Regions from separate parts of the Vibrio sp. D173a genome, predicted to be linked through region 1. Evidence: predicted binding sites of a transcription regulator. Region 1 holds the regulator's gene; the other holds the start of a gene.
What was found. The regulator MetJ, encoded in region 1, represses methionine synthesis genes. The targets are predictions, from matches to a motif close to TTAGACNTNTANANGTCTAA.

Region 1 (10,054 bases):
GCAAGACAAGATCGCTTTCCTAACCAACGAACTTGCGTCTAAGCGCCCTCTTCTACCTCGTGACTGGGAGCCATCAGAACCCGTTAAAGAGGTTTTGGATACCTGTAAGATTGTTGCCGCACAACCTCGTGAAGCGTTTGGAGCTTACGTTATCTCAATGGCACGTACCGCTTCTGACGTACTTGCCGTGCACCTACTGCTGCAAGAAGCAGGTTGCCCTTACCGCATGGACGTATGTCCACTGTTCGAAACGCTAGACGACTTGAACAACGCGGAAGCGGTTATCAAACAGCTGATGGGCATCGACCTATACCGTGGCTTTATCCAGAACCACCAAATGGTGATGATCGGCTACTCTGACTCTGCAAAAGATGCAGGTGTAATGTCAGCAGGTTGGGCGCAATACCACGCGATGGACTCACTGGTTAAGGTTGCGGAAGAAGAAGGCGTTGAACTCACACTGTTCCACGGGCGTGGCGGTACGATTGGTCGTGGTGGCGCTCCAGCACACGCTGCACTATTGTCTCAACCACCTAAGAGTCTGAAAGGCGGTCTGCGCGTAACAGAACAAGGTGAGATGATCCGCTTTAAGCTGGGTCTACCTGATGTTGCCGTTAACAGCTTCAACCTGTACGCAAGTGCAATCCTTGAAGCAAACCTACTGCCACCACCAGAGCCTAAGCAAGAGTGGCGTGATCTAATGGACGTGCTGTCAGAAGTGAGCTGTGAATCTTACCGCAGTGTCGTTCGTGGCGAACCAGACTTCGTGCCTTACTTCCGCCAAGCAACACCTGAGCTTGAACTAGGTAAACTGCCTCTAGGTTCACGCCCAGCGAAGCGTAACCCGAATGGTGGTGTAGAAAGTTTGCGTGCAATTCCATGGATCTTCTCTTGGAGCCAAAACCGTTTGGTTCTACCAGCATGGTTAGGCGCAGGTGAGGCCATTCAGTACTCTGTAGACAAAGGTCATCAGGCGCTACTGGAAGAAATGTGTCGTGAATGGCCATTCTTCTCAACTCGCCTAGGTATGCTTGAGATGGTGTACACCAAGTGCAACATGGATATCTCTCGTTACTATGATCAGCGCTTGGTTGATGAGCCGCTTCAGCCGCTGGGTGATCGTCTACGTGAGCAACTTCAGCGTGATATTAAGTCAGTACTGAATGTAGAGAACAACGAGAACCTGATGCAAAGCGACCCTTGGGGCCTAGAGTCCATTCGCCTACGTAACATCTACGTTGAGCCATTGAACATGCTTCAAGCGGAATTGCTGTACCGTACTCGTCAAACAGAAGAAGCTTCTGCAAACTTAGAAGAAGCATTGATGGTGACGATTGCTGGTATCGCAGCAGGTATGCGTAACACAGGCTAACTGAGCTACGTAGAAAGAACCAAAAGGCTGAGCGAAAGCTCAGCCTTTATTATTATCCGCCAACCACTTCTACTATTTGGACAATACGCAACCAGCTTATTAATCCACACAGAAAACAAAAAGTCCCCATCAAACAAAATAATTCACTACACAAAAACACTATTGAGTATTTTATTAGTTTTTTTGGGTAATTTTGTCCTACTATTCCACTTCATGCTTATTATTTATATACTACTTCCCTGCTGGAAGCTCACAAATCCAATCAAATAAGCTCCAGCTCGATGGAAACATCCATCAACTCTAGGTGATAAACGGCTTTAAGGTGACAGGACCAACATTGTTGGTGCTATCTACACATTAAAAAACTTAAGCGTCATGAAGAACGCAAATGAAAGTGTAGATAGCTTGTTTACAAGTTTATTGACCATTTGGATTGAAGACATGTCATTACCACACGTAATTCTAACTGTACTTAGCACTCGCGACGCTACCGGTTACGACATCACTAAAGAATTCTCAGCTAGCATCGGTTACTTCTGGAAAGCAAGCCACCAACAAGTTTATCGTGAACTTAATAAAATGGCTGAGAAAGAGCTGGTTACTTGCGTATTAGAACCTCAAGAAGGCAAGCCAGACCGTAAGGTTTACTCAATCACTGACGCAGGCCGTAGCGCATTGGGCGAGTGGTTTGATCAGCCAACTGCACACCCAACTGTACGTGACGAATTCTCAGCGAAGCTTATGGCTTGTGCCGTGCAACCTGCAGCGCCTTTCCGTGACCAGCTGTCTGAGCTTGTAGAAGAGTCTCGTAAACTGGTTGCTCACTACAAAGAAATCGAAGCTGCGTACTACGCAACGCCATCAACGCTAGACAAGCAAGCGCGTCTAGAGCGTCTAACACTTCGTCGTAACCTAATGCTACGTGAAGCGTGGATTAACTGGGCAGAAGAAGTGCTAACAGAACTTGAAGTGATCGGCTAATTCGTCACTTTAAATAAAACGAAAAGGCTTGCCGTTGGGCAAGCCTTTTGTCTATCTGGGGGAAGTATATTAAGCACCGACTGCAACTTGTGGACGAACACCTAGAGTGTGGCATAGCGCATAGGTCATTTCCGCACGATTCAGGGTGTAAAAGTGGAAATCTTTCACACCTTCACGGCTTAGTACACGCACCATATCAATCGCTTGGCTTGCACCGACCAGCTGACGCGTCACTGGATCATCATCCAAGCCTTCAAACTGCTTGCTCATCCAACCTGGCACTTTCACATTGTTCTGTGCCGCAAAGCGAGAAGCTTGCTTGAAGTTCGAAACAGGTAAGATACCCGGAACGATTTCTACGTCGATTCCAGCCGCGACACAGCGGTCACGGAAACGCAGGTAAGACTCCACATCAAAGAAGAACTGAGTAATCGCGCGGTTTGCACCTGCGTCGACTTTACGCTTTAGATTCAGTAGATCCGATTGCGCACTTTTCGCCTCTGGGTGTACTTCTGGAAATGCCGCTACAGAGATATCGAAATCATGGCGTGCTTTCAGCAGTTCAACCAAGTCCGACGCATACATATCTGGCGCGCCACCACCCGGTGGAATATCACCACGTAGAGCAACGATGTTCTTGATACCGTTATTCCAGTAATCATCTGCAATGTCGATCAGCTCATCACGAGTTGCATCAATACAGGTTAGGTGAGGCGCAGCCACAAGACCCGTCGCCGCTTTGATTTCTTTAATGATCGAGTGAGTTCTATCACGTTCACCTGAGTTGGCACCGTACGTAACAGAAACGAATTTTGGTTGAAGAGTTTTAAGACGATGCACTGAGTTCCACAGCGTTTCTTCCATCTTCTCACTGCTTGGCGGAAAAAACTCGAATGAGACGTTGATATTGTCTGATAGTTCAGCGATATTCTGGTTTAAGGCATCGATGTGCCCTGCATGCGTGTATCCCATCTTACTCTCCCTGTGGCAACTCCACCACGAAATCAAAATTCCTCAAATCGACGTTTAGACGTCTATATGTCTGCAGAATGTATTGAATACGATTTAATGTCAACCTTGTGATTATGAATTTTTCTCAAGTTCATAATGAGGATAGTTCAAGTTTCTTGGCGGCTTATCCTTAGCCTCGCTTTCCGATTCAGTATGGCATTATCCAAATAATAAAAAACCCCGGAAACGCTCCGAGGTTTTGTTGTCGTTCGCAAAAATGGATTTGGTCAGATCAGAACAAACCAGCCAAGCGATTCAGGTCTGATTGAATGGCCCCTGCGGTTACTTCACGTCCTGCACCTGGCCCACGAATCACTAGTGGATTGTCTTTGTACCATTTACTCTCAATGGCGAAGATATTGTCACATGGCAGCAAATTCGCTAAAGCATGTTCACGTGATAACGCTTCAACGCCTACTGTGGCTTTGCCATTACGCTCTAGACGAGCCACATAACGCAGCACTTGGTGGTTTCTCTGCGCCTTGGTCAAACGTTCTTGAAGAATCTCGCTGAGAATATCTCCTTGGTCGAAGAAAGCGTCTAGGCTCAAGTCTCGCAATTCTGCTGGCACCAGCGACTCTACTTTCACGTTCTCTGGTTCAATATCCAAACCAGATTCTCGCGCTAAGATGACCAGCTTACGCATCACATCAGAACCATCAAGGTCAGAACGAGGGTCAGGCTCAGTCAAGCCCTGTTGCCATGCTAAATCAACAAGCTCAGCAAAAGGTACCGAACCGTCAAACTGTTGGAATAACCACGATAACGTACCGGAGAAGATGCCTGATAGTGCGACGATATCATCACCACTTTCACGTAAATCTCGAACGGTATGGTTGATTGGTAGTCCTGCACCAACGGTCGCATTGTACAACCAATGGCGGCCAATTTTAGCAAACGCGTCTTGTACTTGATGGTAGTACTGACTGTCCGCCGAACCTGCTACTTTGTTCGCCGAAATTAGGTGAATGCCTTGCTGTGCGATTTCCACATAACGTGTCGCCAGCTCTTTACTTGCCGTAACATCCAGTACCACGGCTTCATCAAAGTTTTGTATCGCACCAAGCTTTGCCAGCCAGTTGCCATCATTCTCAGTGCTTTCGTCATCAAAACGCTGAGCAACCGTCGCGGCATCAATACCGTTTTCATCAAACCAGTACGTTTGGCTGTCGACAACCGCTACCAAGTCAAAGCTCATGCCGTGACGTTTTTCGAGCTCTTCTTTTTGCTCTGCGAACAGTGATAACCAACTTGACCCAATATTGCCTTTTCCACACAAAGCCACCGCTACGCGCTTCTGCGCTTGAAACAATTGGCTATGAATACTTTGTACTAGCTCTTCGACTTCAGCGCGACGCAACACGGCGACCAAACTCAAGCCAGATTCCGTCTCTGAAATAAACTCCACCGGAGCGTGTTTCAATTGCTGATAAAAACCAAAGCAGTGATTCGCATTTTTCGTCACACCGGCACCGACGGCAGCCAGTAGTGAATAGCCTTCTTTCAGTTTGATTTCCGCTTCAACGGCCAACTCTTGCAGATAGGTTAATGCGCCGCCAGCAATCTCTGCGGTGTAGGCTAAACGTAAGGTCTGCTGATCTTCTTGTGCTTCGAATGCTAAAGGCTCCAATTGAGCACGTTTTAGCGCCTGCAGAACTTCTTTCTGCGCTCGCTCAAAATCGTGACCATGGATAAAAGACAGCTGCACCAATAGCACTTCATCAAGAGAGGTAATGATTTTTGCACCGCGGCCGGATGCCAATACACGTTCGATTCGTGTTGAGCCAGACTCTGGCTGGTAGCTGCATTTTAGGTTCAAATCCATCGCGCTTTGAGCCACAGGCTGAAGTGTACGACTGTGTAACACCGGCGCAGCAAGACGAGCCAGCTCACTCGCTTCATCCAAGCGCAATAGAGGGAGCAGGCAAGCATCCGATACCAAACGAGGATCTGCGCTGTAAACGCCAGCCACGTCACTCCAGATGGTCACCGAATTAACTTCAGCTAAAGCACCAATCACGGTTGCTGAGTAGTCTGAACCATTGCGTCCAAGCAATACTGTCTCACCCGCTTCGTTTTGCGCCATAAAGCCAGTAATAATGACGCGTTTATGGCTGTGTTGAGCCAACGCTTCTTTAATCAATACATATGAACGAGCACGATCAACCTCTGGCTGTGTGCCAGCTTCCGCACGCAGAAAGACACGTGAATCTTGCGCTACTGCTGGCAGATCCTGCTGTGATAACAGCGCAGCCAGTAAGCGTGAGGACCATACTTCGCCATGACCTAAAACCGCCGCTTTTTGTGTTTCGGTTAGTGGCGCTGTTAACTCTGCCAAGGTACTGAATTCATCTTGAAGAGAAGCAAGCAGTTGCGCTTGAACTTCACCTTCTAGTAAAGCTTCTACCAATTCAGTTTGGAACTGTCGCAAGCTCTGCAAGGCTTCATGGGCAATGCGGCCATCTTTATCTAAGCCTTCTAAAAACTCGATCAAGCGGTTGGTGGTTTTCCCTGCCGCAGAGACCACCACCAAGTCATTTTCTGCCGAATACTCTTTAAGAATAGTTACCACGCGCTGGTAGCACTCGGGGTTCGCTAAGCTGCTGCCGCCAAATTTATGCAGCTGACGTTGTACACTCATGACCTTCCTCTCCCAATTACTGTGCTGCTTTCGCGAATGCTTGCTCAAGATCGGCAATCAGATCTTGCGCATCTTCTAAGCCAACAGATAAACGCAGTAACTGTTGAGAGACACCTGCTTCAGCCAGTGCTTCTTCACCCATAGCACGATGCGTCATTGAAGCGGGGTGGCAAATCAAGCTTTCTACGCCACCTAGCGATTCTGCAAGAGAAAAGAGTTCAAGTTCTTTAACAAACACTTTTAGCTGATCAAATGAGCCAGCAAACTCAAAGCTCAGCATAGAACCAAAGCCCGACTGTTGCTTCTTCGCGATGTCATGACCTGGATGCTCTGGCAAACTTGGATGATAGATCTTCGCCACCAAAGATTGCGTTTGCAAATACGCTAACACTTGCTGAGAGCTTTCTTCGTGAACTCGCATTCGTGCACCCAACGTACGAATTCCTCGAAGTGTCATGAAGCTGTCGAATGGCGTACCCGTTGCACCAATGCAGTTACCCCACCATGCCAGTTCTTCAGCATGCTCTTCAGTCTTGGTGATCACCACGCCACCAATTACATCTGAGTGACCATTAATGTATTTCGTCGTTGAGTGGATAACAAAATCCGCACCTAGCTCCAAAGGCTTTTGGTACACAGGTGTCAAAAAGGTATTGTCCACGGCAACCAGTGCGCCGACTTGTTTTGCCTTTTCACACACAGCGGCAATATCGACCACGCGCACAAGCGGGTTAGACGGTGTTTCTAGCAAGATAAGCTTTGGCTTTTTCGCAATCGCCGCATCCAAAGCTTGCTGATCCGACTGATCGACAAACTGCACTTTAAAATCACCCTTGTTCGCACGAGTATTGAAAAGACGATAAGTACCGCCGTAACAATCGTGTGGTGCAACAATTAAGTCATCAGGACCAAGAAATGCCGATACCCAAAGGTTTAGCGCTGATGTACCGCAGTTAGTGACAACCGCACCTTTGCCTGATTCAAGCTCATACAACGCTTGCTCGAGCAAACCTCGGTTAGGGTTACCAGAACGGGTGTAATCATATTGTGGGACTTCACCAAACGCTGGGAAGCCATAGTTAGTCGAAAGGTAGATTGGTGGTACAACAGCGTGGTATTGACTGTCTGACTCGATACCAGTGCGTACAGCAATGGTTGCAGGCTTACGGGTGCTCATGAGTGTATCCTTTCACGGGTGGTGACATCTAAATGGGAATGCGCTATATCTAGCTTGTATTGTTCAATTGATTAATACGCTTCCCTAACTATTAACCTCACTTTACTTGTCTAAAAATAAGACGTCAACACTTCTAGACGTCTATATGTCTTTGCTTATGGCGGTAAATGCAGCTAAAATCAGCACCTATATTTATTTTTCTAACTTATTACATTAATGAAGGTGCGCAATGGCTGACTGGAATGGCGAATACATTAGCCCGTATGCTGAGCACGGTAAAAAAAGCGAACAAGTAAAAAAGATTACCGTCTCTATCCCGCTAAAAGTTTTAAAAGTGCTGACTGATGAGCGAACTCGCCGCCAGATCAACAACTTACGCCATGCGACTAACAGTGAACTACTATGTGAAGCGTTCCTACACGCTTACACAGGTCAACCACTGCCAACTGACGAAGACCTTCGTAAAGACCGTCCAGATGATATTCCTACAGAAGCAAAAGCGCTGATGACGGCAATGGGCATCGAATTCGAAGCGTTTGACGAAGAATAATTGCTTACAAATTCGTCAACATTGTAAAGCTGCACCGGGGGTAGCTTCGACCAAACTAAAAAGGGACGCCATCGCGTCCCTTTTTGTTTGTCGTCAGAAAAGACTCTGGCTTACTCAGCCATGTAGTTTTCTGGCATTTCAATACGTGCCACACCTGAATCAACAGCAGCTTGAGCAACCGCTTTTGCGACACGTGGTAGTAGACGTGGGTCCATTGGTTTTGGAATGATGTAGTCAGAGCCAAACTCTAGCTTATCTACGCCAGCCGCTTTCAATACCGCTTCTGGTACTGGCTCTTTCGCTAGTTCACGAATCGCATCAACTGCCGCTAGCTTCATCTCATCGTTGATTTCACTTGCACGAACATCCAATGCACCACGGAAGATGAATGGGAAACACAATACGTTGTTTACTTGGTTCGGGTAATCACTACGACCTGTACCCATGATCAAGTCATCACGCACTTCATGAGCCAGTTCAGGTTTGATTTCTGGATCTGGGTTTGAACATGCGAACACAACTGGCTTATCAGCCATTAGCTTCAATGCTTCTGCAGGAAGCAGATTTGGACCCGATACGCCCAAGAACAAATCCGCACCTTCAATCACATCTTCCAGCGTACGCTTATCTGTGTTGTTTGCGAATAGTTGTTTGTATTCGTTTAGGTCGTCACGACGTGTATGGATCACCCCTTTACGATCCAGCATGTAGATCTTCTCACGCATTGCGCCACATTTGATCAACAGCTCCATACATGCCACGGCCGCAGCTCCAGCACCAAGACAAACGATGGTTGATTCTTCTAGCTTCTTACCTTGCAGCTCGATTGCGTTCAACATACCCGCAGCGGTTACGATTGCTGTACCGTGTTGGTCATCGTGGAATACAGGTACGTCACAACGTTCGATAAGACGTTTTTCAATCTCAAAACAATCTGGTGCCTTGATATCTTCTAGGTTAATACCACCGAAAGTGTCAGCAATGTTAGCTACTGTGTCGACAAATTCGTCGATCGTGCGGTGTTTTACTTCGATATCAATTGAATCTAGACCAGCAAAGCGTTTGAACAACAGCGCTTTACCTTCCATTACTGGTTTAGATGCTAGTGGCCCAAGGTTACCAAGACCAAGAATCGCCGTGCCGTTAGAAATAACCGCAACCATGTTGCCTTTCGCCGTGTACTTGTACACGTTATCAGCGTTCTGCGCGATTTCACGTACAGGCTCTGCAACACCAGGGCTGTATGCCAATGCAAGATCATTTGCTGTCTCTGCTGGCTTAGTCAGTTCTACTGCAATTTTTCCTGGGGTTGGGTACGCATGGTAATCCAATGCTTGTTGGCGGCGTTCTTCTTCTGGGGTGACTTCTTGGCGATTGTCTTCAGACATGGATCGTTTCTCTTTTGTTATTTTTTCGGTAAGGGGGAATAAATTCTAAAGGATAGAAGTCAATCTTCATAGGTAAGATTGCGAGCGATATCCTTAAAAAAGGTAATAATGTAAGAGATAAGACCAGATATCTGCGATTAGCACCTGATAGACAGATCAGGTGCACTTTTAATCACTTTCTTTCGACGAGAAAACAGCGAAATATAATCCTACTCTTCGTCGACATACTGCGCTTGTAAGTAATTTTCGATACCAGACATTTCAATCAAGCCCAATTGCGTCTCAAGCCAATCAACATGTTCTTCTTCGTCCTCAAGAATATCTTGAAAAAGGTCACGCGAAACATAATCACGAATGTCTTCCGCATAAGCGATGGCATCTTTTAGATCTGGGATGGCTGCCATTTCGAGCTTCAAATCGCATTCGATCATTTCTTTGGTATCTTCCCCAATCATCAACTTACCAAGATCTTGTAAGTTAGGCAGACCTTCCAAAAACAATATACGTTCGATCAGGTGGTCAGCGTGCTTCATTTCATCGATCGACTCGTGGTACTCCTTGTCAGCGAGGTGCTTTAAACCCCAGTCTTTGTACATACGAGCGTGCAGGAAATATTGATTGATAGCGACGAGCTCGTTGCCGAGCACTTTATTGAGATGTTGGATTATGATTGGATCGCCTTTCATGACAAAGCCCTCCTCTTTGGCTTCATTTAAATGTAGAAGCAAATGAGAAGGTGTCAAAAAGGCTTAGCGAATAATTAGCTAGCTTGTTTCAGTGTTAGGTATTCTGTTTCCGCTAAAATTTCTTTAGCTTGCTTGATGCACTTACCGCACTGACTGCCCAACGCTGTGCATCGTTTGATCCCTTTGATGTCTGATACGCCTTCATCTATCGCCAACTTCCTAATTTTCTTGTCAGAGACACCATGGCA
Region 2 (10,054 bases), on a different contig from region 1:
TACACCGCAGAGCGTTTGTACTCGACGATTCACCTAGCGAAAGTCGTTGATACGCCATTGATGGATGTGATTAACCAAATCCAAATGCAGAAAATTGAAGAGGCGATGGGGGAGGGGAATGGTGCGATTGTCTCTGCTGCGTCGTTGTTCTCTGATCAATCTAACCTAATCGACAACGAAGTTTACACCAAAGGTAAATCGACCAACTTGTACAAGTACGATAACACCTTACTGGGCGTAGAGATGACAGGTACGAACCTAAAACGCTTCATTGAATGGTCGTACTCTTACTTCAACCAATATAAACCGGGTGATATTACCGTATCGTTCAAGAAAGGCGCGCCAGCTTATCTTTACGATCAATTCGATGGTGATATTGAGTTCACTGTGGATCTGAGTAAGCCGTCTCTTGAGATGGATGAGAACAACGCAGTAACGAATGAGGGTAGCCGTGTGAATATTACCAGCATTGGTGGTGAGCAGTTCGATCCAAACGCGACCTACAAAGTGGCGATGAACAGCTACCGCTTTGGTTCGCAAATCCAGAAGTATGGCTGGGCAAGCAAAGACGACGTGTTCTATGACTCAGTGAACGAGCAAGTCTACGCAATTCGCGACATGCTGACGGCTTATGTTGAAGAGCACAAAGGCATTGATGTGGCGGACTTCAGTGGCAGTCTTGGTAACTGGTCGTTCACTCAATACCTACCAAGTGGTGATATCACGACACTGCGTGAAGGCGAAGGTAAAGCGCTGTGGGAACAATTGAAGAACATGGAAATCTGTGTCTCGATTGATTTAGAAAACCCGAAATACCCAGCGATTGTTAAGTCTGTGAACATCAATGATTCGTCTAGCTACTTTGTTAACCCTAACAAAGACGCAGCGACCCTTGATGAGAAAGTCGCAGGTTGTAACCCAACTCATTAATCCTGCATGTGGGCGCGGTAATCTTTACCGCGCCTAATTTTACTCACCAGAGGCAAAGCCCGTTTAGTGAGTGATGTAGAAGAGTGCTTCATGATCAAAAGAATCTATCACCGATGGGGTTTCACCCTACTGATTACCCTTATCTCCACGCTTATTTTTCAGTTTTCTGCTTCGTGGAGTGAAGATTTCCGTCCTAAGTCTCGCCAGCAACAAGAGTTTGTTGAAGCGACTGTCACGCGTTCTATCTCAAACCATGTTGCGCCTGATCCGCTTGTGCCAGATGTGATGACAGGTAAACAAGTCTTCATGGCAAAAATCCTTGAGGGAGAGAGCGAAGGCTTAGAGGTGGAAGTCACCAACCCTCTTAGTCGCCAGCACAACGTGTATGTCAGTGAAGGTGATACCTTCATCATGATGATCCGCGAAACTACCAATGGCACCGTCTATTGGGCGTATAACCACAAACGCTCAGACGCGATTTACCTGATGCTTGCGCTGTTTTGTGCGCTGCTGCTGAGCTTTGGTAAGAAAGAGGGCATTAACTCTATGGTCGCACTTTATTTCACTGCTGCCTTGATCGTTGGTGTGTTGGTGCCGAGTATTTTTGCAGGTTGGAATCCAATGCTGGTCAGCATCTTATTGATGGTTGTGATCATCGTGGTCAGCTTTATTCTCGTCTCTGGCTATAACCGGAAGAGTTTATGCGCCATGGGTGGCACGTTATTGGGTGTGATAGCTGCGGGTGTCATGGCGCAGTGGTTTGGCGAAATGGCGCACTTGTCGGGTATTTACCTCGACAAAGGCGAAGACGTAATTTACCTAACGTCGGTGAAGATGGGTATTCGTTGGTTGATGTTCGTGACGATTGTCGTTGCTGCACTTGGGGCCGTTATGGATGTGGCGATTTCGATTGCATCGGCGTACGCGGAGCTCAAACAAACCGATCCTAAGCTTAAACCAAAACAACTGGTTAAAGCCTCGATGAATATTGGTCGAGACATCATGGGTACCATGACTAACACCTTGATCTTGGCGTTTGCTGGTGGTTCGTTGACGACTATCATGATGGTGTGGGGGCTTAACATGCCGGCGAGTCAGTTTATGAATATGCCGCTGGTGGGCCTCGCAGTCGTGAACGCGTTGGCGGGTAGTGTGGGGATTGTGCTGACTATTCCTTTTACTGCGTTTCTAGCGCCTTATGTGTTCAAGCATCCTCAATTGGATTCGCAGCCAGAACAGATGCAAAAGGACGTTGAGAAAAACGAAGTTCAGATGTTCTAGAGGTAAAGCAGTAATCAAAACAGATGTAAAAAGGGCGCTCCGATGAGCACCCTTTTTAAGTTTCAAGTGTTGTAGAAAGAGGTGATTACCAACCTTTAACTACGCCACCTTTGAAGATGTCTTTCGCTGCTTCGTAAACTTCATCAGTTTGGTATGCTTTCACGAAGTTTTGTACGTTAGCGGCTTGAACATTGTCTTCACGAGCAACGATTAGGTTTACGTATGGAGACTCTTTGTCTTCAACGAAGATACCATCACGCTCTGGCGTTAGGTCGATTGAGCTTGCGTAAGTTGTGTTGATGATAGAAATCGCTACGTCATCAAGAGAACGTGGAAGCTGTGCTGCATCTAGCTCTACGATTGTGATGTTTTTCGGGTTACCTACGATGTCACGTACCGTTGCCAGTAGATCAACGCCGTCACGCAGTTCGATAAGACCTTGTTGCTCAAGAAGCAGAAGAGAACGACCTAGGTTCGTAGGATCGTTTGGAACAGCGATGCGTGCGCCATCTTCGATTTCATCCACTGATTTTACTTGTTTAGAGTAACCAGCGATTGGGTATACGAAAGAGTTACCAGCAGTCACTAATTTGTAGCCACGATCTTTTACTTGCTGATCTAGGTATGGCTTGTGTTGGAACGCGTTTACGTCGATTGAGCCATCATCCAGCGCTGCGTTTGGTGTTACGTAATCGGTAAAGGTAACCAACTCAACATCCAGGTTGTATTTCGCTTTCGCAACTTTTGCTGCAACTTCAGCAACCTGTGCTTCCGCACCTGCCATTACGCCAACTTTTACTTTGTTCACGTCGACTTCTTTGTCACCACAACCAGCAAGAACCAGTGCAGAAGCAGCAGTTGCAACAGTCAAAAGACTCTTAAGGCTAAATTTCATCTTTATCTCCTTATAATTGGTATTTTCAATTCTTATCTGTGGTCTACGCGGCGTACGATTGCATCACCGATAGACTGAATAATTTGTACTAGAACAATCAGCATCACGACGGTTACTGCCATGATCACTACGTCATAGCGGTGGAAGCCATAACGGATAGCTACGTCACCAAGACCACCGCCGCCTACCGTACCCGCCATTGCTGAGTAGCTCACTAGCGTTACCAGAGTAATGGTTACTGAGTTAACAATAGTCGGCATTGCTTCAGGAAGCAGAACTTTTGTGATGATTTGTGTTGGTGTCGCGCCCATAGATTGCGCTGCTTCAACCAAACCTGACGGTACTTCCAGTAGTGCACCTTCAATCAGACGCGCCACAAATGGGATAGCCCCGATGGTTAAAGGAACAATCGCTGCTGTTGTACCGATGAAGGTGCCAACCAACAGTTTGGTTACTGGAATAATCGCAACCATCAGTACTAGGAAAGGAACCGAGCGACCGATGTTAACAATGGCGCCAAGCACGCGATTAAGTTTGGTGTTTTCCAGCAAGCCACCTTTTTTAGTGGTGTGCAGAATGACGCCGAGTGGAATGCCCACTGCAAAACCAACGATGCCTGCAACCGCAACCATGTAAAGGGTTTCCCATGTTGCGCCCAAAAGTAGGTTGCTGTTTAAGCTCAGCCATTCAGAAATCGTATTAAAGGACATAGCCAAGTACCTCTACTTTCACGTTGTGCTCACGCAGGAACTCAATCGCTGCGTTATCGTCTTCTTCGTTACCAAACAGCTCCGCGACCATCATGCCGAACTTCACGCCGCCAGCGTAATCCAGATCGGAACTTAGGATGCTCACATCGATGTTGAACTTACGAGCGATTTGCGTCATCAGAGGGGCATCTACGGTAGCGCCAGTAAATTCTAGGCGAACCAATGGGTAACTGTTTTCTACGCGCGTGGTTTGTAAGCGTGCTTGGTAATCTTCTGGGATAGAAAGATCCAAAGTAGAGCGAATGAACTCGTGTGCCAGTGCGGTCTTCGGATGCGCGAAGATTTCACCCACGGTACCTTTTTCTACTAGCTCACCATCACCGATGATCGCCACTTCGTGACAGATGCTCTTAACCACTTCCATTTCGTGAGTGATCAGTAGAATGGTGATTTCTAGCTTGCGGTTGATTTCTTTAAGCAGTTCTAAAATGGACTGCGTCGTTGCAGGGTCCAGCGCGCTGGTTGCTTCGTCACAAAGTAGCACGCTAGGGTCTGATGACAATGCACGAGCGATAGCCACACGTTGCTTTTGACCACCACTGAGGTTTGCTGGGTAGCTTTCATGCTTGTCTGCAAGACCAACGAGCTTAAGAAGCTCAGTCACTTTTGTTGTGATTTGCGCTTTGTCTTTACCTGCTAGCTCAAGAGGGAGTGCGACATTGTCGAAAACGGTGCGAGACGACAGCAGGTTAAAGTGTTGGAAGATCATCCCGATGTTGCGGCGAGTTTCTCCCAATTGCTTTTTGCTTAATTTGGTTAGGTCAACGCCATCTACGATGATGGAACCTGAAGTTGGAGCTTCCAGCATGTTTACACAACGGATGAGGGTACTTTTACCCGCGCCCGATGAACCGATAACACCAAAGATGGTGCCCTTCGCGATATCTAGGTTAATGTCCTTAAGGGCAAGAATTTCCTTACTGCCTTGGTAGAACACTTTATTGACGTTTTTTATTTCTATCATGTTTCAACCTGCACAGAGATACTGGGAACTTCGCTGTTAAAAACGGCTTTTAACAGGAGTAAATTTTGAACTCTATCTCAATTCTCAGTTGATGCTATGGGTTAAGCAGTAGTAAGTCAATAGATATTTTTACGTCTAGACGTCTAAATGTATGGATGTTCTGCAGGAAGCGTAAAACAGAGGATGTGCGCTAGAAGGAAGCAATTAAGAGGGATACTTAAGATTTACCGATTCTCGGACGGCAAATCAACTGTTTTGTCGCGAACTTACACCAATTAGATAGTGTGAGTGCTTATAAGGTATGTAATAATCTGATGAAACCGAGTAAATAGAGAAATACGTTTTGGCAAAACCTGCTGTTTTTATCGATCGTGACGGCGTGATTAACGTTGACCACGGTTACGTTCATGATGAACATGATTTTGAGTACATTGACGGTGTGTTTGAAGCGACAAAAGCGCTGAAAGAGAAAGGCTACCTGTTGGTGCTTGTGACCAATCAATCTGGCATTGCACGTGGTAAATTCAGCGAAGACCGTTTCTTGTCTCTGACTCAATGGATGGATTGGAACTTTGCTGACAATGGCGTTGAGTTCGACGGCATTTACTACTGCCCACATCATCCTGAGCATGGCATCGGTGAGTACAAGCATGATTGTGATTGCCGCAAGCCAAAACCAGGCATGTTCATTTCTGCGCGTGACTTCTTGAAGATCGACATGGAGAAATCTGTGATGATCGGCGACAAAGCCGAAGACATGATGGCAGCAGAGGCGGCAGGCGTTGGCACTAAGATTTTGGTTCGTACTGGTAAACCAGTAACGGAACAAGGCGAAGCGATTGCTACGGCTGTACTTGATAGCATTGCCGATGTGCCTGCGTACCTAAACAAGTAATCTTCATTACTGATTGAGATAAGGGAAGCCGCTGCTTCCCTTTTGTTTGATTTTTTCTTTTAGTCTGAACACTTATGAGCAAAAAACTCACCATTCTTGATATCGCGAAATTGGCTGGCGTGGGCAAATCGACGGTTAGCCGTGTACTTACCAATGATCCCAAGGTAAAACCGCAAACGCGTGAGAAGGTTGAACAAATCATTCGTGAATCAGGCTATGTGCCATCCAAATCAGCACAATCGATGCGTGGTGGCAGCCAGAAAGTGGTCGGCGTGATCATTTCTCGTCTCGATTCCCCATCAGAAAACCGTGCCGTTGGCACTATGCTTAGTGCTTTGTACTCGGCAGGGTACGACGTGGTGATCATGGAGAGCCAGTTCGCTCGCGATAAAACCAACGAGCATTTGGACGTTCTTAAACGTCGCAATGTCGATGGGGTGATCGTGTTTGGCTTTACTGGGTGTGATGAGCAAGCGTTAGCGGAGTGGGGCAATCGCATTGTCGTGATCGCCATGGACACTCAATTGGTTTCTTCGATCAACTATGATAACCAAGGTGTTATCGACATGGCGCTCTCCCATCTGGAACAGCAATCTATTTCTCGTATTGCCTACATCGGCGTTGACCCAGAAGATCGCACAACGGGCCTTGCTCGTCTAAATGCTTACCACGCTTGGTGTGAGCAAAAGCGTGTTGAACCTTGTTTTCAAACCGGCAAACTTAGCCACGAAAGCGCCTACCAGCTGGTGGATCAAGTTCTTCAACCCGATACGCAAGCCATCGCTTGTGCCAGTGACACTATCGCTCTCGGTGTGATCAAACGTCTGCAAGAAATCGGACGTGAAGATGTGGTGGTCACTGGTGTGGGGGGCAACGAACTACTCTCGTTCCTTTTTCCAAATGTCTTCAGCGTGGATCCGGGCTATGCACATGCCGGTGAGAAAGCCGCTAAGATGCTGATCAATCAGTTAAACGGTGATGAGTCTGTGGTGCATTTTACCCAGCAACCGATCCGCCATTAATCCACCTGTCGACAATCTGCTCTAAAATTATACTGTGATCATTCTCAATTAATGGGACTGTTCCCATTTTGTTTTTTAAATCGAGCTGACATTATTAAAATTATCAAATGGGAATGTTCCCAAAATAAAAATAATACGACGAATTGAATGTATCCAGTACAGGGTGGACAAAGTTATGAGTAAGATTGCGCGTCAAGATGTAGAGCGTCTTATTGAGCTGGTCGGGGGATCGGACAATATTGCCAGTGTTAGCCACTGCTTAACTCGCTTACGTTTCGTGTTGAATGACACAGATAAAGCCGATACCAAACAGTTAGATGCACTGCCTATGGTGAAAGGCTGTTTTACCAACGCAGGTCAGTTCCAAGTGGTGATCGGTACGGAAGTCGATGAGGTATACAAGGTACTGATCGAGTTAAGTGGTAAAAGTGAAGCGAGCAAAGATGAATCTAAGAACGCCGCTCGTCAAAACATGAACATCGTTGAGCGTGGTATTTCCCACCTTGCTGAAATCTTTGTACCACTGTTACCTGCGATCATCACTGGTGGTTTGATTCTTGGCTTCCGTAACGTGATTGGCGACATCAAGATGTTTGATGGCCAAACGCTCACGGAAATCAGCCAGTTTTGGGCAACGGTACACTCTTTCTTATGGCTAATTGGTGAAGCAATCTTCTTCTTCCTGCCAGTTGGCGTGTGTTGGTCGACAGTGAAAAAGCTCGGTGGTACTCCTATTCTGGGTATCACATTGGGTGTCACACTGGTTTCGCCACAGCTAATGAACGCCTACCTAATTGGTAAGCAAGTGCCTGAAGTATGGGATTTTGGCTTATTCGCTATCGAGAAAGTGGGCTACCAAGCGCAAGTGATTCCTGCGATGTTAGCGGGTGTTGCCTTGGCGTTCATAGAAACCAATTTAAAGCGCATTATTCCGTCTTACCTTTACCTAGTGGTCGTGCCGTTTGTTTCTATCATTGTGTCTGTGATTCTTGCGCACTCTATTATTGGTCCATTCGGTCGCATGTTGGGTGACGGCGTTGCTTTCGCAGCAAAAGCAGCCATGACGGGTGACTTCGCAATGATTGGCTCAACCATCTTTGGCTTCCTATATGCGCCATTGGTAATTACCGGTATTCACCACACCACCAACGCGGTTGATCTTCAACTGATGCAAGAGCTAGGCGGTACGCCAATCTGGCCTTTGATTGCACTTTCAAACATTGCTCAAGCGTCTGCAGTAGTTGGTATCATTATCATCAGTAAAAAACACGGCGAGCGTGATATCTCGGTGCCTGCGGCTATCTCTGCTTACCTTGGTGTGACAGAGCCTGCGATGTACGGCATCAACTTGAAATACAAATTCCCAATGCTGAGCGCGATGATCGGCAGTGCGATTGCCGCAGCTATCTGTGGCAGCGCAGGTGTGATGGCGAATGGAATTGGTGTGGGCGGTTTGCCGGGCATCTTGTCTATCCAACCGCAGTTCTGGGGTGTCTTTGCTCTGGCGATGTTGGTGGCGATTGTGGTCCCTGTGGCACTGACGCTTGTGTTGTATAAGCGTGCGCAAATGAAAGGTGAGTTAGAAACCGCTAACGCGTAATTCAAACCGAGGCGGCTATTTGGCTGCTTCGTTTATCTCCTCTATTTTTAAGATTTTAAGTTTCCGTTTAATGGTAAGTGAGCGTTAGAAATGGCAATGACCAAGCATGATGAGAGCTGGTGGAAAACCGCAACCATCTACCAAATTTACCCAAAAAGCTTTTGTGACAGTGGAAGTAAAGGCACGGGCGATATTAAAGGGATCATTTCTAAGCTGGATTATCTAAAACACCTTGGTGTGGATGCGATTTGGCTGACGCCGGTTTATCAATCGCCAATGATCGACAATGGTTATGACATTTCCGATTACTATGCGATCAACCCAGATTTCGGCACTATGCAAGATTTCGATACCCTGTTGGCTGAGGCTCACCAGCTGGGTATTCGAATCATCATGGATATCGTGGTGAATCATACTTCGACAGAACATAAGTGGTTCCAATCGGCATTGGGTGACAAAAACAGTCCATACCGTGATTACTACATCTGGAAAGATCCGGTTGATGGCGTAGAGCCAAACAACTGGCAATCTAAGTTTGGTGGCAACGCTTGGGCGTTGGATGAAAAAACGGGTCAGTACTATTTGCACCTTTTTGCTAAAGAGCAAGCGGACCTAAACTGGGAAAACCCGGTAGTGCGTGAAGAAGTGAAAGAAGTCATCAGCTTCTGGGCAGAAAAAGGTGTGGATGGCTTCCGTCTTGACGTTATCAACCTGATTTCCAAGCAGCAAGATTTTCCAAGTGATGATATTGGTGATGGTCGCCGCTTCTACACCGACGGCCCACGTGTGCATGAATACCTTCAAGAGATCAGTGAAGCGGTGTTCCAGAAATATGGCAGTGTGACTGTAGGTGAAATGTCTTCCACCACACTAGAGCATTGTCAGCAATATTCAGCGCAAGATGGCAAAGAGCTGTCAATGGTGTTCAATTTCCACCACTTGAAAGTCGATTACCCGAATGGTGATAAATGGACGAAAGCGCCGTTTGATTTCATCCAACTGAAACAGCTCTTCAACCATTGGCAAACTGGTTTAAATGGCAAAGGGTGGGGCGCGCTATTTTGGTGTAACCACGACCAACCACGCGTTGTGAGCCGATTAGGTAACGACGAACAATACCGTGTTGAATCTGCCAAAATGCTTGCGGCATCGGTGCACATGATGCAAGGCACGCCTTATGTTTACCAAGGTGAAGAGATCGGCATGACCAACCCAGGTTACACCGAAATCAGCCAATATCGCGATGTTGAAAGCACTAACATGTACGACATCATGGTCAATCGCGATGGCGTATCTCACGACGACATGATGGCGATTTTGGCACAGAAGTCGCGTGATAACTCACGTACGCCAATGCAATGGAATAGCGCGAAACACGCGGGCTTTACTGAGGGCACGCCGTGGCTAGAGGTGGCTCAGAACTATTCAGAGATCAACGCAGAAGCCGCGATTGCCGATTTGAACTCGGTGTTCTACTTCTACAAGCGCTTGATTGAACTGCGTAAACAGGTTCCAGTCATCACCGATGGTCGTTACGAGGACTTACTGCCTGAGCACAAACGTATTTTTGCTTACGCACGTCAGAACGACAAGCAAACGCTGCTGTGTATTAACAACTACTACGGCGAAGAAGTGGAGTGTGTGTTACCAGAGCGCTTTGATATGAGCAAAGCCAAGAACCTGCTTTCCAACTATCA

Region 2: metN (methionine ABC transporter ATP-binding protein MetN) is a predicted target of MetJ. The motif match lies at 4,968-4,987, and genes of this name have one in related genera.

The regions. Positions count from the first base shown of each region.
Region 1 covers NZ_JAHGAH010000324.1:456-10,509, reverse strand. Annotated here, with positions in the region: gene ppc (phosphoenolpyruvate carboxylase) at 1-1,372, shown strand, start outside; gene KIV40_RS25195 (PadR family transcriptional regulator) at 1,814-2,353, shown strand; gene metF (methylenetetrahydrofolate reductase) at 2,423-3,325, opposite strand; gene KIV40_RS25185 (bifunctional aspartate kinase/homoserine dehydrogenase II) at 3,597-6,005, opposite strand; gene KIV40_RS25180 (O-succinylhomoserine (thiol)-lyase) at 6,022-7,182, opposite strand; gene metJ (met regulon transcriptional regulator MetJ) at 7,412-7,732, shown strand; gene KIV40_RS25170 (malic enzyme-like NAD(P)-binding protein) at 7,843-9,120, opposite strand; gene bfr (bacterioferritin) at 9,330-9,806, opposite strand; gene KIV40_RS25160 ((2Fe-2S)-binding protein) at 9,881-10,054, opposite strand, start outside.
Region 2 covers NZ_JAHGAH010000050.1:30,275-40,328, forward strand. Annotated here, with positions in the region: gene KIV40_RS06235 (bifunctional UDP-sugar hydrolase/5'-nucleotidase) at 1-930, shown strand, start outside; gene KIV40_RS06240 (YibE/F family protein) at 1,021-2,211, shown strand; gene KIV40_RS06245 (MetQ/NlpA family lipoprotein) at 2,297-3,106, opposite strand; gene KIV40_RS06250 (methionine ABC transporter permease) at 3,139-3,816, opposite strand; gene metN (methionine ABC transporter ATP-binding protein MetN) at 3,806-4,840, opposite strand; gene gmhB (D-glycero-beta-D-manno-heptose 1,7-bisphosphate 7-phosphatase) at 5,184-5,735, shown strand; gene treR (trehalose operon repressor TreR) at 5,810-6,757, shown strand; gene treB (PTS trehalose transporter subunit IIBC) at 6,933-8,357, shown strand; gene treC (alpha,alpha-phosphotrehalase) at 8,448-10,054, shown strand, end outside.